DNA from 3 places in the Cobetia sp. 5-11-6-3 genome. Region 3 is predicted to be linked to each of the others. Evidence: predicted binding sites of a transcription regulator. Region 3 holds the regulator's gene; each other region holds the start of a gene.
The links. The regulator PhoB, encoded in region 3, activates phosphate uptake and scavenging genes when phosphate is short. The targets are predictions, from matches to a motif close to TGTCATANNNNTGTCANA.
Positions count from the first base shown of each region.

Region 1: a site for PhoB is predicted at 1,851-1,868, ahead of HXS66_RS04595 (DUF6482 family protein). Genes of this name have one in related genera too.
Region 2: a site for PhoB is predicted at 2,373-2,390, ahead of HXS66_RS04905 (CYTH domain-containing protein). Genes of this name have one in related genera too.

Region 1 is NZ_BLWJ01000002.1:144,561-149,020, forward strand. It holds gene dnaB (replicative DNA helicase) at 1-23, shown strand, start outside; gene HXS66_RS04585 (hypothetical protein) at 110-397, shown strand; gene HXS66_RS04590 (EAL domain-containing protein) at 564-1,820, shown strand; gene HXS66_RS04595 (DUF6482 family protein) at 1,976-2,332, shown strand; gene HXS66_RS04600 (thiol-disulfide oxidoreductase DCC family protein) at 2,334-2,720, opposite strand; gene HXS66_RS04605 (cryptochrome/photolyase family protein) at 2,717-4,393, opposite strand.
Region 2 is NZ_BLWJ01000002.1:213,910-218,369, reverse strand. It holds gene HXS66_RS04915 (inorganic phosphate transporter) at 116-1,399, opposite strand; gene HXS66_RS04910 (TIGR00153 family protein) at 1,441-2,121, opposite strand; gene HXS66_RS04905 (CYTH domain-containing protein) at 2,602-3,609, shown strand; gene HXS66_RS04900 (ion transporter) at 3,763-4,460, shown strand, end outside.
Region 3 is NZ_BLWJ01000005.1:89,731-94,190, forward strand. It holds gene HXS66_RS10120 (NAD(P)/FAD-dependent oxidoreductase) at 1-731, opposite strand, end outside; gene HXS66_RS10125 (chorismate lyase) at 811-1,530, shown strand; gene ubiA (4-hydroxybenzoate octaprenyltransferase) at 1,561-2,442, shown strand; gene phoB (phosphate regulon transcriptional regulator PhoB) at 2,670-3,359, shown strand; gene phoR (phosphate regulon sensor histidine kinase PhoR) at 3,367-4,460, shown strand, end outside.

The sequences.
Region 1 (4,460 bases), on a different contig from region 3:
ATGGCCAGGCCTTCGCTGAATGACGTGATGCGCATGCGCATCAAACATGTACCCGGGCGGCGGCAGCGACGTCGCCCCGCAAGACCCGCACTGACGGGGAGGAGATAGCATGGCAGGTGGATTTGGGCGCGGACGCGCACGCACTCCCAAGCTTCAGGGACGCGGTACGCTGGAGAGCCTTGAGCGCGAAGGGCCTTTCAAGGAATGGCTGGGCATGCCGGATCTCTATCGCTTCACGCTGGTCGTGGAGGGCGAGAGCTACAGCTATCAGACCGAAGACAGTGAAGTGCCGGTCGTCGCGGGCGACATGGTGGTCTTCCGTTACAAGGAAACCAAGGCCGGCAAGTGGATCGACCGCAATTCCCTCGGCAAGGCCATCGACCCCAACTCGCTGTAAGGCGTCCACTTCCGGCGTGGCATGAGCGTATTGGCCAGCCACGACCGGGCAGGCTCGTCGCAAGGCGTCCTTGCACGGCAGCACCGCGGTGATGTGCCCGACCCTTCGCTGACACATCACCGCCCCGTGTCATTTTCCTGTCATATCAGCATGCTTTGATTCTGGCATGCTGCCATCCCCGCATCCCGCTTTAGCTGAGGCATCCACTCCCGAATCCGGCCAGGCGCTGGAGGCGTTGCTGCGTCTTCGCCAGTTGCGGATGCATTTCCAGCCCATCGTGGCGGCAGATGGCCGTGAGGTCTTCGCCTACGAGGCACTCGCGCGCGCTGCTGCGGGATGCAGCTTGCGCTCACCGATGGCGATGTTCGAGGCGGCTCGCCAGCATCGGCGTCTCGCCGAGCTGGACGGCCTCTGTCGTGAGCTGGCGCTTGAGCAATGGGCCGAGCAGGGCCTGAGTGAGCGCCTGTTCCTGAACGTGTCGCCGGAGGTGCTGCTGGACAGTGCGCATTCTCGGGGACTGACGCGTCATCTTCTGCATCGCCATGGGCTGCATCCGCATCAGGTCGTCATCGAGTTGACTGAGCAGACCCCGGGGCTTGACCCGGCACTGATGCGTGAGGCCGTCTGCCATTACCAGTCGATGGGCTTCGCCATCGCGCTGGATGACCTCGGTGAAGGGTACGCCAGCCTCAAGCTGTGGTCGGCGGTTCAGCCTGACTTCGTCAAGATCGACCGACACTTCATCAGCGGTATTCATCAGGATTCACTCAAGCGGCGTTTCGTGCGCTCGATCATCGACATCGCCCACGGCAGTGGCAGTCAGGTGATCGCGGAAGGCATCGAGCAGGAAGGCGAGATGGAATGCGTGTCTCAGCTGGGGGCCGAGTATCTGCAAGGCTGGCTGTTTGCGAGCGCCAAGGTGGACCCTGCTCGCCAGCGTGCCGGCCTCGAGCAGCGCCTGCGTCGTCTGAGTCGCCGCCGGCATGCCGCGCCTCTGGCACTCAGTGCCGGCAGCCTGCTGCGGCGGGTGGCGCCGGTACTGCAGGATACCTGTCTCGAGGAGGTGGCCGAGCGTCTGCATGCCGAGCCGGAATTGATGGCGCTGGCAGTGGTGGACGCGCAGCAGCGGCCGGTCGGCATGATCATCCGCCATCGACTGCTGGGATTGCTGAATCAGCGCTTCGGACCGGAGCTGCATGGACGACGGGCGATTCATGAGGTCATGCAGACCCATTCACTGCGTGTCGAGGAAGATGAGCCGCTCGAGCGTCTGTCGGCCAAGCTGCTCGGGCGCCGGGACATTCATCGTGACGAGGATTTCATCATCATGCGAGGGGGATGCTATCGCGGCCTTGGGCGTCCTCTGGATCTGCTGCGTATCCTCGCGGAACGTCAGCTGGCGGTTCGTGCTCAGTGTCCGTGAGCCTCTCCGGGGCGGCGGCCTTGAACATGACGTCATCCAATGGTCATGGCGGTGCCGTTCAATCGTCATCGTCCCCCCGCAAGCTGGCGTGAAGCCTTGACGCCACCTTCACGATGATGGATACCTCAGACAACAGAGGTCCAGGAGCCGACACCATGTCCAGAATTGCCGCTGCCTTCACACCTGCTGGCCTGCTGGTCAGCAACCTGAATGCGCTGATCGCCGAGTATCCGGCACTGGAGGCGCGCGTGATCAGTCATGCCGCCAGCCGCTTCTATCAGGTCCAGCTGGTACTGGAAGCGGGTGCCGATGAAGACGATGAGCGCAGTGAACTGTTGATGAAGCGTGGCAAGCCGATGCTGTTCCGCTCGCTGGAGGATGTCTACAGCGAGCTCAGGCGCGCCGGTCTGTCACGCGCCTGGCTGGTATCCCAGGTGGCCAACGACGAGATGATCGGCCGACCGCCTCAGTACCATCAACCGTTGAGCTCGCGCATCCCCTTGAGCTTCTGAGTCAGCGTCTCCTCTGGGGGATCCAACGGCCGATACGCTCACGGTGGCGGGCAAAGACCCGATAGCCCACATCCAGCAACGGACGCAGCCCCGGCAGCAATGACAGCCTCACCAGGCGCCGATAGCCGAGCACCGCATAGAGGGCTCGGCTGGCGTCCATGCCGACATACCACTCCCCGCGCGCATCCTGCACGTGCAGGCGCCCCATCATCGTCTCGAAGCTCAGCCCCAGAGCATCTGGGGAAAAGTCCTTTGCACGAATGTCGACCGTCCTGACCCGTTCCCGCCTCGGGTGTCTCGCCAGCCAGGCGACCTCCCGCTGGCACAGGGGGCACTTGCCATCGTGATAGAGCGTGACCGGTGCACTGGCCTGCCAGATGCGACTCATGAGGATTCCTTGTCGGTCGTGGAACTGGAGGGCGCGGGATGGTAACCCGCGCGATGGGCACCGCTGCCATAGTCAGCGGCGCTGTCGAGTCGGGCGAGAAAGGCCTCGGCCTGTTGCAGCAATGCCTCGCGCTTGTCGTCCTTCATGCGTCGCCAGCTGCCATAGACCAGCGACATGCGCGGGTTGCGTGACAGTGATTCGCGATGGCGTTCGATGAAGTGCCAATAGAGACTGTTGAAGGGGCAGGCATGCGTGCCGGTGACCTTCTTCGGCGAGTACTGGCATCTGTCGCAGTGATTGGACATGCGATCGATGTACTTGCCCGAGGCACAATAGGGTTTGGAGCCCATCAGGCCGCCATCGGCGTGCAGCACCATGCCCAGGGTATTGGGCAGCTCCACCCACTCGCAGGCATCGACGTAGACCGCCAGATACCAGTCGCACAGCGCCTCGGGCTTCACGCCGCACAGCAGGGCGAAATTGCCGGTGACCATCAGGCGGCGGATATGGTGGGCATAGGCATGATCACGCGTACTGAGGATGGCTTGATCCACACAGCGCATGCCGCTGTCGCCGCGCCAGAAGACCTCCGGTAGATCCCGTGTCGCACTCAGGCGATTCTCCTGCTTGTAGCCGGGCATGCGTGTCCAGTAGATCCCACGCACATACTCTCGCCAACCGAGAATCTGCCGGATGAAGCCCTCGGCGGAGTTGACCGGTACCTCGCCACGTCGCCAGGCATCATCGACGGCAGCGCAGACTTCTTGGGGACTCAGAAGCCCGATATTGAGCGCCGCGGAAAGTCGGGAGTGGAACAGGAAGGGGTCACTGTCATCGATGGCATCCTGATGGCGGCCGAAGTCTGCCAGGCAGTGCGCGAGGAAGTGAGCGAGATCGTCGAGCGCCTGGGCGCGGGTCACGGCCCAGTTGAAGTTGTCCAGATTGCCGAAATGACGCAGCTCACCCTCGGCTCCCTCGCCGAAGCGGGTGTCCACCAGCGTCAGCACTTCGCGCGTCAGCGTATCCTGGCGGTGGTCATGCTGCGGTGGTGGCGGTGACTGGAAGTCGGCGGGAATCGGTTCGCGATTGTCATGATCATGATTGAACTTGCCGCCGGCGGGCTCGCTGCCTTCCATCAACAGGTCCGTGTCACGACGCTGTTCACGGTAGAAGTATTCCATGCGCAATTGCTTGCGTCCGTCGGCCCAGGTCGCGAACTGTGCCGGTGTGGTGAAGAAGCGGTGATCTTCCAGCACCACCCAGGGGATCTCGCCTTCCTCACGGCGTGCGAGGAAGGCCTCCAGCAGTCGCCATTCCCCGGGGCGAGTCACCAGAATGCCGTCACACTGATGGAGCGCGGCCAGCCGATCGGCTTCCAGGATCAGCGATTGACGATTGTCCGGGTCATCCAGGCGGCTTTCATGCACCTGCCAGCCGCAGTCGCGCAGCTCCTGTGCGTGATGGCGCATCGCGGCCAGCATCATCGCGATCTTGTGCGGATGGTGTGGCACGTAGCGGCCTTCCTCCTCGACCTCGCAGAAGGCGATCAGACTCTCGGCAGGTGCCTGCTTGAGGCTCGCAAGCTCGTGACTGAGCTGGTCACCGAGAATCAGCACCAGCGGGCGTGCGAAGTCGTGACGGGTGGCAAGTTGCAGAGTGGAGGTTTCGGGCACGCTGACTCCTGCGGCGGAGCGCAAGCACGGCTTGCGTCAGGTTGTGATAATGATTGTCGTAAAGCTG
Region 2 (4,460 bases), on a different contig from region 3:
GCATCTTGTCGATGCGTCTTGCCGATGCGTCATGCCAATGCATCTTGCGTGTTTCTCTCATGCAGCGCCCTGTCGCAAACCCGTCGCAAGCCCGGGCGCTGAGGCAGATGTCGGCTTAGCCGAACATGCCCTTGAACATGAAGAAGAACAGGATCGACAGGATCGCGCCGGCCGGCAGAGTGATCAGCCAGGACATCACGATGGTACCGATCACGCGCAGGTTGAGCGCTGCCATGCCGCGTGCCAGACCTACCCCCAGCACCGCACCGACGAGGGTGTGGGTGGTGGAGATCGGCAGGCCGGTGCCGGAGGCCAGCACCACGGTGGAGGCCGCCGCCAGGGTGGCCGCGAACCCACGAGACGGGGTCAGCTCGGTGATGCCGGTACCGACGGTGGCGATGACGCGGCGACCATAGGTGACCAGGCCGACGACGATACCGCCGCCACCCAGCACCAGTACCCACCAGGGCATGCTGGCCTTGGCGCCGATCTGACCGGCGGAATCGACGACACTGATGATGGCTGCCAGCGGACCGACCGCGTTGGCCACGTCGTTGGAGCCGTGGGCGAAGGCCATGGCACAGGCGGTAAACATCATCAGCAGGCCGAAGACCTTCTCGACGCCGCTGAAGTCGAAATCATCACCGGTGGCGCGATTCTTCTCCTTGAGGCGAGAACGCGCGACCTTGCGCTCCATCAGCACGCCGATTCCCATCACGATGGCACCGATGACGACGGCCAGCAGCAGGCTGGACTCGAAGCTCAGGTGCAGCCCGACATGCTTGAGGCCCTTGACCATGGTCACCATCGAGATGATGAAGCCGACCAGGAACATGTACATCGGGACATAGCGCTTGGCGGCCGCGAACGGGTCGTCATTGTCGAAGATCAGCGTCTGCACGGACTTGAACAGCACGAAGGCGATGGAGCCCGCCAGCAGCGGCGAGACCAGCCAGGAGGCCGCGATCTGACCGACCTTGGGCCACTCGACCGCATCCACGCCGAGACCCGCCGCCGCGAAGCCGACGATGGCACCGACGATGGAGTGGGTCGTGGAGACCGGCCAGCCCTTCATGGACGCGATCAGCAGCCAGATACCGGCGGCCAGCAGTGATGCCAGCATGCCGTAGACCAGGAACTGCGGATTCTGGATCAGCAGTGACGGGTCGATGATGCCCTTGCGGATGGTATCGGTGACTTCACCACCAGCCAGCCAGGCACCGAGGAATTCGAAGATCACGGCGATGACGATCGCCTGCTTGATGGTAATGGCCTTGGAACCAACCGAGGTACCCATGGCATTGGCGACATCGTTCGCGCCTACACCCCACGCCATGAAGAAACCGAATACGCAGGCAAGGATGACGAGCACATCGCCGTATTGAGCAATGATGGACATTAGGGAACTCTTGAGCAGATGGCAGGACGTCCTGACAGCGCTTAGCGCGCCATCAGGATCTGCAGTCGGGTACCGACCTTTTCAGCTTGATCGGCGACATCGCCGACCCAGTCGATAATCTTGTAGAGGAAGATCACGTCGACCGGTGGCAGAGCGGCTTCCAGCGAGAACAGGGTCTGGCGGATCGCGATCTGCTGTTCGTCGGACTGCTTCTCGAGCTCATGCAGCTCATTGATCAGCTTGTCGACCAGCTCGCTCATGTTGCGCCCGAAGCCGGACTCGACAAGATCTTCCAGCTCGCCCAGCGCACGGCGCGCCTGGCAGACCGATTCGACCGCAGTCTTCAGATACTCACGCATGGCGGGCACCAGCGCGGTGGGTATCTGCATGTGGCGACCCAGCATGATGCCGGCGATATCCTTGGTGACGTTCGCGATGGAATCCTGGACATGGATCAGCTCGAGAAGGTCGGAACGGGATACCGGCAGGAACAGCGAATTGGGCAGATTGAGACGCAGCTGCGTCTTCAGTTCGTCCGCTTCACGCTCCAGCTTGCTGATGGTCTGACGAATGCTGGCCGCCTGATCCCAATCACCCTGTTCGCAGGCGTCGAAGAAGGTCAGCAAGTGCTGGGCACAGTCGTCTGTCTTGATGATGTGGGTGTGCAGCGCCTTGAAAGGCGAGCGCCCGAACATCGAAGAGAAAGGGTTGGTCGTTACCATAGTGGCCGTCGGCGTTAAGGATTGACGCGCGGAGTGTAGCAAAGCCTTTGTGACGATCACATAACTTTCATCGTAACGACACGATACCGCCATGCTGTTGTACTTCACGCAACATCAGCGGCAGTCGGGGGGAACTCGAAGGATTCCAGAGGAGAGATTGTCATGTAGCGACAGGACGCGGGGTCGCTGACTGATTACATTGTTCATAATATAACCAAGGAGTTGGCGGCAGGCAATTCATGTCACACAAATGTCACGATACTGTCATATCACTGTGATTCTGCTGACGCATCACCTGCCGTGGGAAGGCTGGCGACACGCTCTGCGCTTGCCTTGGCAAGGGACAGGCGCGAGCATGAAGCCGCCGGGGGCTGCCTGTCCCGGGATCTCGGACAGGCCGCCAGCGTCCTCGTATCGCTGTCGTCATCCATGCCCGGCCATCTTCATTCTTCATCTTCTCGTACAGGGAGTGCCGTCGTCATGGCGCAGGAAATCGAACTCAAGCTGGCGCTGACCCACAGCGGCCTCGGACGCACGGCGATTCTGGAACGTCTTGCGGATATCGCGGAACTGGCTGGCACCACGCCCCGTCGTCGCTGGCTGGCCAATACCTATTTCGACACGCCTGAGCATGCGCTGGAACGCGCCAAGATGGCATTGCGCCTGCGCCGCAGTGGAGAGGATGCCGACAGTCCGGGCCCCTTGCGCCAGACCCTCAAGACCAGTGGCGAAAGCCATGGCGGCCTGCATTCGCGCGGCGAGTGGGAATGGGCGCTGCCCGACGGCCAGACAGACCTCGATCTCGATGGCCTGCGCGGCCTTCCCCCTCTGCAGGCGCTTGAGGAAGGTCCGCGTGAGCACCTGCTCGGCGCCCTCGCCCCTACCTTCAGCACGGATTTCGAACGTCATGCCTGGCAGCTGGAGCTGACGGTGACGCAGGATGGCCAGACAGCGGGTGTCGGCGTCGAGATGGCGCTGGATCTCGGCCACGTGAAGGCAGCAGGTCGGGAAACGCACATCCGCGAGATCGAACTGGAACTCACTGGCGGTGACGACCTGAGCGCCGAGCAGCGCGAAGGGGTGCTGTGGACGCTGGCGGAATCCCTGGCCAGCCGACTGGCCCTGCGCCCGGCAGATGCCAGCAAGGCACGCCGCGGTGCCGCACTCAGAGATGGCGAATGGCACGAGAAGACGCTGGATACCACCGACACGAATGCCCTGCTCGCCGCGGCCATCGATGCCCTGGATGCACATGCCGACCGCCAGCAGCAAGATGACATGCGCTGGCACGATCACGCCCTGGCCGCCTTCTCGGCCCTGGCCTCGCGCCTGGCCGCCAGTCAGCATCCCGGTCATGTCCATGCGGTGGCGCTGACGGAGGCGCTGAGCGAATCCCGTGAGCAGGGCACGCCAGACAGCTGGATGACAGCGGCCTTCGGTCAGCACAGCCTGTCGCTGCTGGCGGCATTGCGCAGCCGAGGCCAGTGAGACAGCTCATTAGAATGCTCGGTGAGACAGCTCATTGAGAGACCCCGGTGAAATCGCTCGCTGAGCGCCTGGCCATCGCGCCCTCACCTGCCCTGCCCCCACCATCGCGTCGCAGCCCGCCCCGGCGCTGCGACGCCAGTCAAGGAAGCCCGCATGCCTGAACGCCAAGGGCCGGCCAACGAATACGGCAGTACGTCACAATCCGCCACCGCCCCCCCTCGCTCCAGCGATTTCGAGCCGGCCAGCGGCAGGCTGCGTGCCCGGCTGTTCCACTGGATCTTCGAGTCCGACACCAAGGCGGCCAAGGCCTTCGATATCGCGCTGGTCGCGATGATTCTCGCCAGCGTCGCCGTGGTGATGCTCGATAGCGTGCCATCGCTGAATGCCCGCCATGGGGAGCTGTTCCGTATCCTGGAATGGACCTTCACCCTGCTGTTCACGCTGGAATACGCAGTACGCCTCTATTGCCTCAAACACCCCGGCACCTGGGCGAAGGGCTTCTACGGGGTGCTCGACCTGCTGTCGATCGCCCCGACCTGGCTCTCGCTGCTGATTCCGGGGGCACAGGCACTGCTGGTGGTGCGCGTGCTGCGTGTGCTGCGGCTGTTCCGCGTGCTGCGCCTGATGGCCTTCGTCGGCGAAGGTCGCATGCTGGTCGAGGCTCTCGCGCGCAGTCGTCGCAAGATCCTGCTGTTCTTCATCACCGTACTCAGCATCATCACGGTGTTCGGTGCCCTGATCTATCTGATCGAACCTCCGGAAGCCGGCTTCACCTCCATCCCCAAGGCGCTCTACTGGGCGGTGGTGACGCTGACCACGGTGGGCTACGGCGATATCGCCCCCATCACGCC
Region 3 (4,460 bases):
AGCGAGCCCTCCACCGCATGACCACTCTGCAGCACCACGCTGACGGGCGCCTGCGTTGCCTTGCCGGCGGTGATGGTCTCGACCATCTCTCCTTGCAGCCGACGCACGCCGATGGCATCGAAGGCCTTGCCAAGTCGCCGGCCGAGCGCCTGGGGAAGCAAGCCATCCAACGGAGTGTCTTCCGCTGCGACCAGGGTGACCTCATGTCCTGCGGCTTTCAGGTCATTGGCGTATTCACACCCCACCAGACCGGCACCGACGATCACGACACGGCCACTCTCTCCCGCCTCACGCGCTGCCGTCAGCGTGGCGCTGAAGGCGGCATAGTCATCGAGATCATTGATGCTCATCACGCGCGAGCCGACCGAGTCATCGATGGGGAAGGGTCGCCGTGGCGCGGCACCGAGTGCCAGCACCAGCTCGTCATAGGCCAGGCATTCCTCGCCCAGCCAGACCTGTCGCGCGTGGGTATCGATGCTCGTCACTCGCTGATGGGTGCGCAGCTCGGCGTCCAGTTCATCCACCAGTGCCACGGAGGTCTGCCGTGCCAATGCCCGGGCGCTCATGCCCTTGGCAAAGGCGGTGGACAGCAGAGGCTTGGCGTAATCGTGGCCACTGTCCTGACTGACCAGGATCAGTCGACTGTCCTTGTCACGCGCACGCAGGGCACGCGCCAAGCCAATGCCGGCCATGCCGGTGCCGATGATGACAAGGGTACGAGGGTCGCGCATGGCGCCATCTCCTGAGATCGATCCGAGAGGAAAAGAGGGTAGTCGGGCCCCAGCATACCAGCCTGCCACTGGCGCGGGCATGCTCACGCTGCAGGCCTTGCGGTTCGGGCGTGCTAGACTCGCCACTTGTCATCCTGACAGGGAATTCATCGTGGTCTGTCACTCCCACTCGGCAGCGTTTGCCGGCAAGATCGCCATCCGGGCCATGTCTCGCTCGGAACTCAGCACTCCCTGCGCTCACCAGAGAGCGATGGACTCGGCGGTCCGCCGCCACTGGCAGCCCGCCGCGAGCCTGCAAGGCGTCATGCCGGCCGGCTGGTGGCCATGGCTGTCCTCCAGCGACTCGCTGACCCAGCGTCTCGATCACGCCATGCGCATGCTCGATGGTCAGGGGCTGCGCGTGCGCCTGCTGCTGCAGGACACCGGCCCTGCCCGGCGTGATGAGGCGCGGATACTGGGTATCGCGCCACGACGCCATGTCTGGCGGCGCGAAGTGGCCTTGTGTCATGGCGATGAGCCCTGGGTGATCGCGCGCTCGCTGGCGGCGCTGGACCTGGCCCATGGCCACCGTCTTTCGACGCTCGGCGAAGGCTCGCTGGGCCATTGGCTGTTCCGCCAGCCCGACCTGACCCGCAGCGCCATCGATGTCAGCCGGGCGCCACTGAGGCTTGCCAGCACGCAGCCGCTGGCACGCACCGCCAGCCTGTGGATGCGCCGCTCGATGTTCTCGCACGGTCGCTTCCGGGTACTGGTCCAGGAAGGTTTCACCCCTCGGTTCCAGCACGCTCTGGAACTCTGATTCCCCACTGCCGTTCGATCAGGAGTCCTGATGTCAGCGTCATCCGCTTCCCGCCCGTCCAAACTGGCCGATTACCTCGCCCTGACTCGTCTGGACCGCCCCATCGGCACCTGGCTGCTGATGTGGCCGACCCTCTGGGCCCTGTGGCTGGCGGCCGATGGGCTACCGGACCGCGATACGCTGCTGATCTTCGTGGCTGGCGTCTATCTGATGCGTGCCGCCGGCTGCGTGATCAACGACTACGCGGATCGCCACTGGGACAAGCATGTCGAACGCACCCGGGATCGCCCGCTGACCTCAGGACGCATCACGGAGCGCGAGGCGCTGACCCTGTTCGGTGTGCTGGTCGCGGCCGCCTTCGTGCTGGTGTGCTTCACCAACCTGACCACGGTGCTGCTGTCGATCGTCGCCGTGCTGCTGGCGGCCAGCTATCCGTTCATGAAGCGCTTCCATCATCTGCCGCAGGTGGTGCTGGGTGCCGCCTTCGGCTGGGCGATTCCGATGGCCTTCGCGGCGACGCTTGAGGAGGTGCCGACCTATGGCTGGTGGCTGTTCGCGGCCAATCTGATGTGGACGGTGGCCTACGACACCGCCTATGCGATGGTCGATCGCAATGACGACCTCAAGGTCGGCATCAAGTCCACCGCCGTCCTGTTCGGCCGCGTCGACAAGTTGATGATCGGTCTGCTGCAGCTGGGCATGCTGGCGGTGTTGATCGGCATCGGCCTGCACCTGGCGCTGGGCGGCTTCTACTGGCTGGGGCTGACCGCGGCGGCCGTGACCTTCGTCTGGCAGCAGCGCCTGATTCGCGAGCGGGAGCGTGGCCCCTGCTTCCAGGCATTTCTCAACAACCACTGGTCCGGCCTGCTGATCTTCGCGGGCATCGCGCTGGCGACCTGGCCAGCTGCCTGATCCCTCTTTCCGGCCAACGGGCCCGAGTCCTCATCCGGTCTGCCAGCGACCTTCCTCGTGCGGCGAGGCGTGACATTCACGCCTTGATAGAGTTGAGGGACTCGCTGGCAAGCCGGGCGGCAAGCTGCCAAGCTGGCGATTGTCATCTCACTGTCATATAAGCAGGTTGTAATCGTCATCGACTTGTCATTCTGGCGCGTGCGCCGACTGCTGCATGGGATCTAGCGATGAGCTCCAAGACCGTACTGATTGTCGACGACGAATCCTCGATACGCGAGATGATCGCCGTCGCCCTGGAAATGGCGGATTACCGCGTGCTGGAGGCCGACAATGCCCAGGACGCCCACGCCATCGTCGTCGATGAAAAGCCCGATCTGCTGTTGCTGGACTGGATGATGCCCGGCACCAGCGGGCTGGAACTGGCGCGCCGCCTCAAGCGTGACGAGACCACGGCGGAGCTGCCGATCATCCTGCTCACCGCCAAGGGCGAGGAAGACAACAAGATCCAGGGGCTCGAGGCCGGGGCGGACGATTACATCACTAAGCCCTTCTCGCCACGCGAGCTGGTGGCACGCCTCAAGGCCGTGCTGCGCCGCACCACGCCCAAGGGCGTCGAGGAGTCGGTGGAAGTCGAGGGTCTGATGCTCGACCCCGCCAGCCACCGCGTGACCGCACACGGCAACTCCCTGGAGGTCGGCCCCACCGAATACCGCCTGCTGCAGTTCTTCATGACCCATCAGGAGCGCGCCTACACCCGCAGCCAGCTGCTGGATCAGGTCTGGGGCGGCAATGTCTATGTCGAGGAGCGCACCGTGGACGTGCACATTCGTCGTCTGCGCAAGGCGCTGGGCGAGGGGCATCAGCACTTGATCCAGACCGTCCGCGGTACCGGTTATCGCTTCAGCGCCCAGGCCTGAGACGCGGATGCGCTACTGGACGAACGAGCTATGGCGGCTGGGCTATCTGGCGGGCGGCTTCGGGCTGGTCGGCGGACTGCTCGGCCTGCTGGGCTGGGGCCTGGCGCTGGGGCTGGCGCTGTACCTGTTCGTCCATCTCAAGCACCTCAAGAGTCTCTACACCTGGCTGATCACCAACCCCCATGAAGAGCCGCCGCCCGGCGATGGCGTCTGGGGGGATCTGCTCGATCGTCTGTATCGCTACCAGAAGGGTCAGCGTCAGGCACAGGAGCGACTGCGCAGTATCCTCAACCGCATCCAGGAATCCTCGGAAGCGATGCGCGATGGCCTGGTGATGCTCGACAACCACGGCGACATGGAGTGGTGGAACAGCGCTGCCGAGCAGTTGATCGGCCTCAAGGCCAGTCACGACCGCGGCCAGCACGTCACCAACTATCTGCGTGACCCCGTGTTCATCGATTACTTCAATCGGCTGGCCTATCGTGAGCCGCTGACCCTGCAATCGCCGCTCTCCGACAACCTGACCCTGCAGATCTCCATCACCCTGTTCGGTGACAACGAGCGCCTGGTGATGGTGCGTGATGTCACCCGCCTCTACCGTCTCGAGGAAATGCGCCGCGACTTCGTGGCCAATGTCTCCCATGAGCTGCGCACGCCGCTGACGGTACTGGCCGGCTACCTCGAGACCTATTCCGACTATGCCGATGACCTGCCCCCGCGCTGGCAGCGTGGCCTGGGACAGATGCAGAGTCAGACCGACCGCATGCAGCACCTCGTCGAGGATCTGCTGACCCTGTCGCGCCTGGAGACCGACGAGCTGTCGGGCGAAGGACGTCGCATCGACATGGCACAGCTGCTGACACGTATCCGGGAAGATGCCGAAGGCCTCTCGAAGGAGCGGCATGTCATCACGGTGGAGGTCGAGCCCGGACTGGCCCTGATGGGTGAGGAGCAGGAGCTGAGAAGCGCGATCTCGAATCTGGTCTTCAATGCGGTGCGTTACACGCCGGAAGACTGCCACATCACGCTGCGCTGCCAGAGCACCAGCGAGGGCGTGATGGTCGAGGTGGAGGATGACGGTGACGGCATTGATCCCGTGCA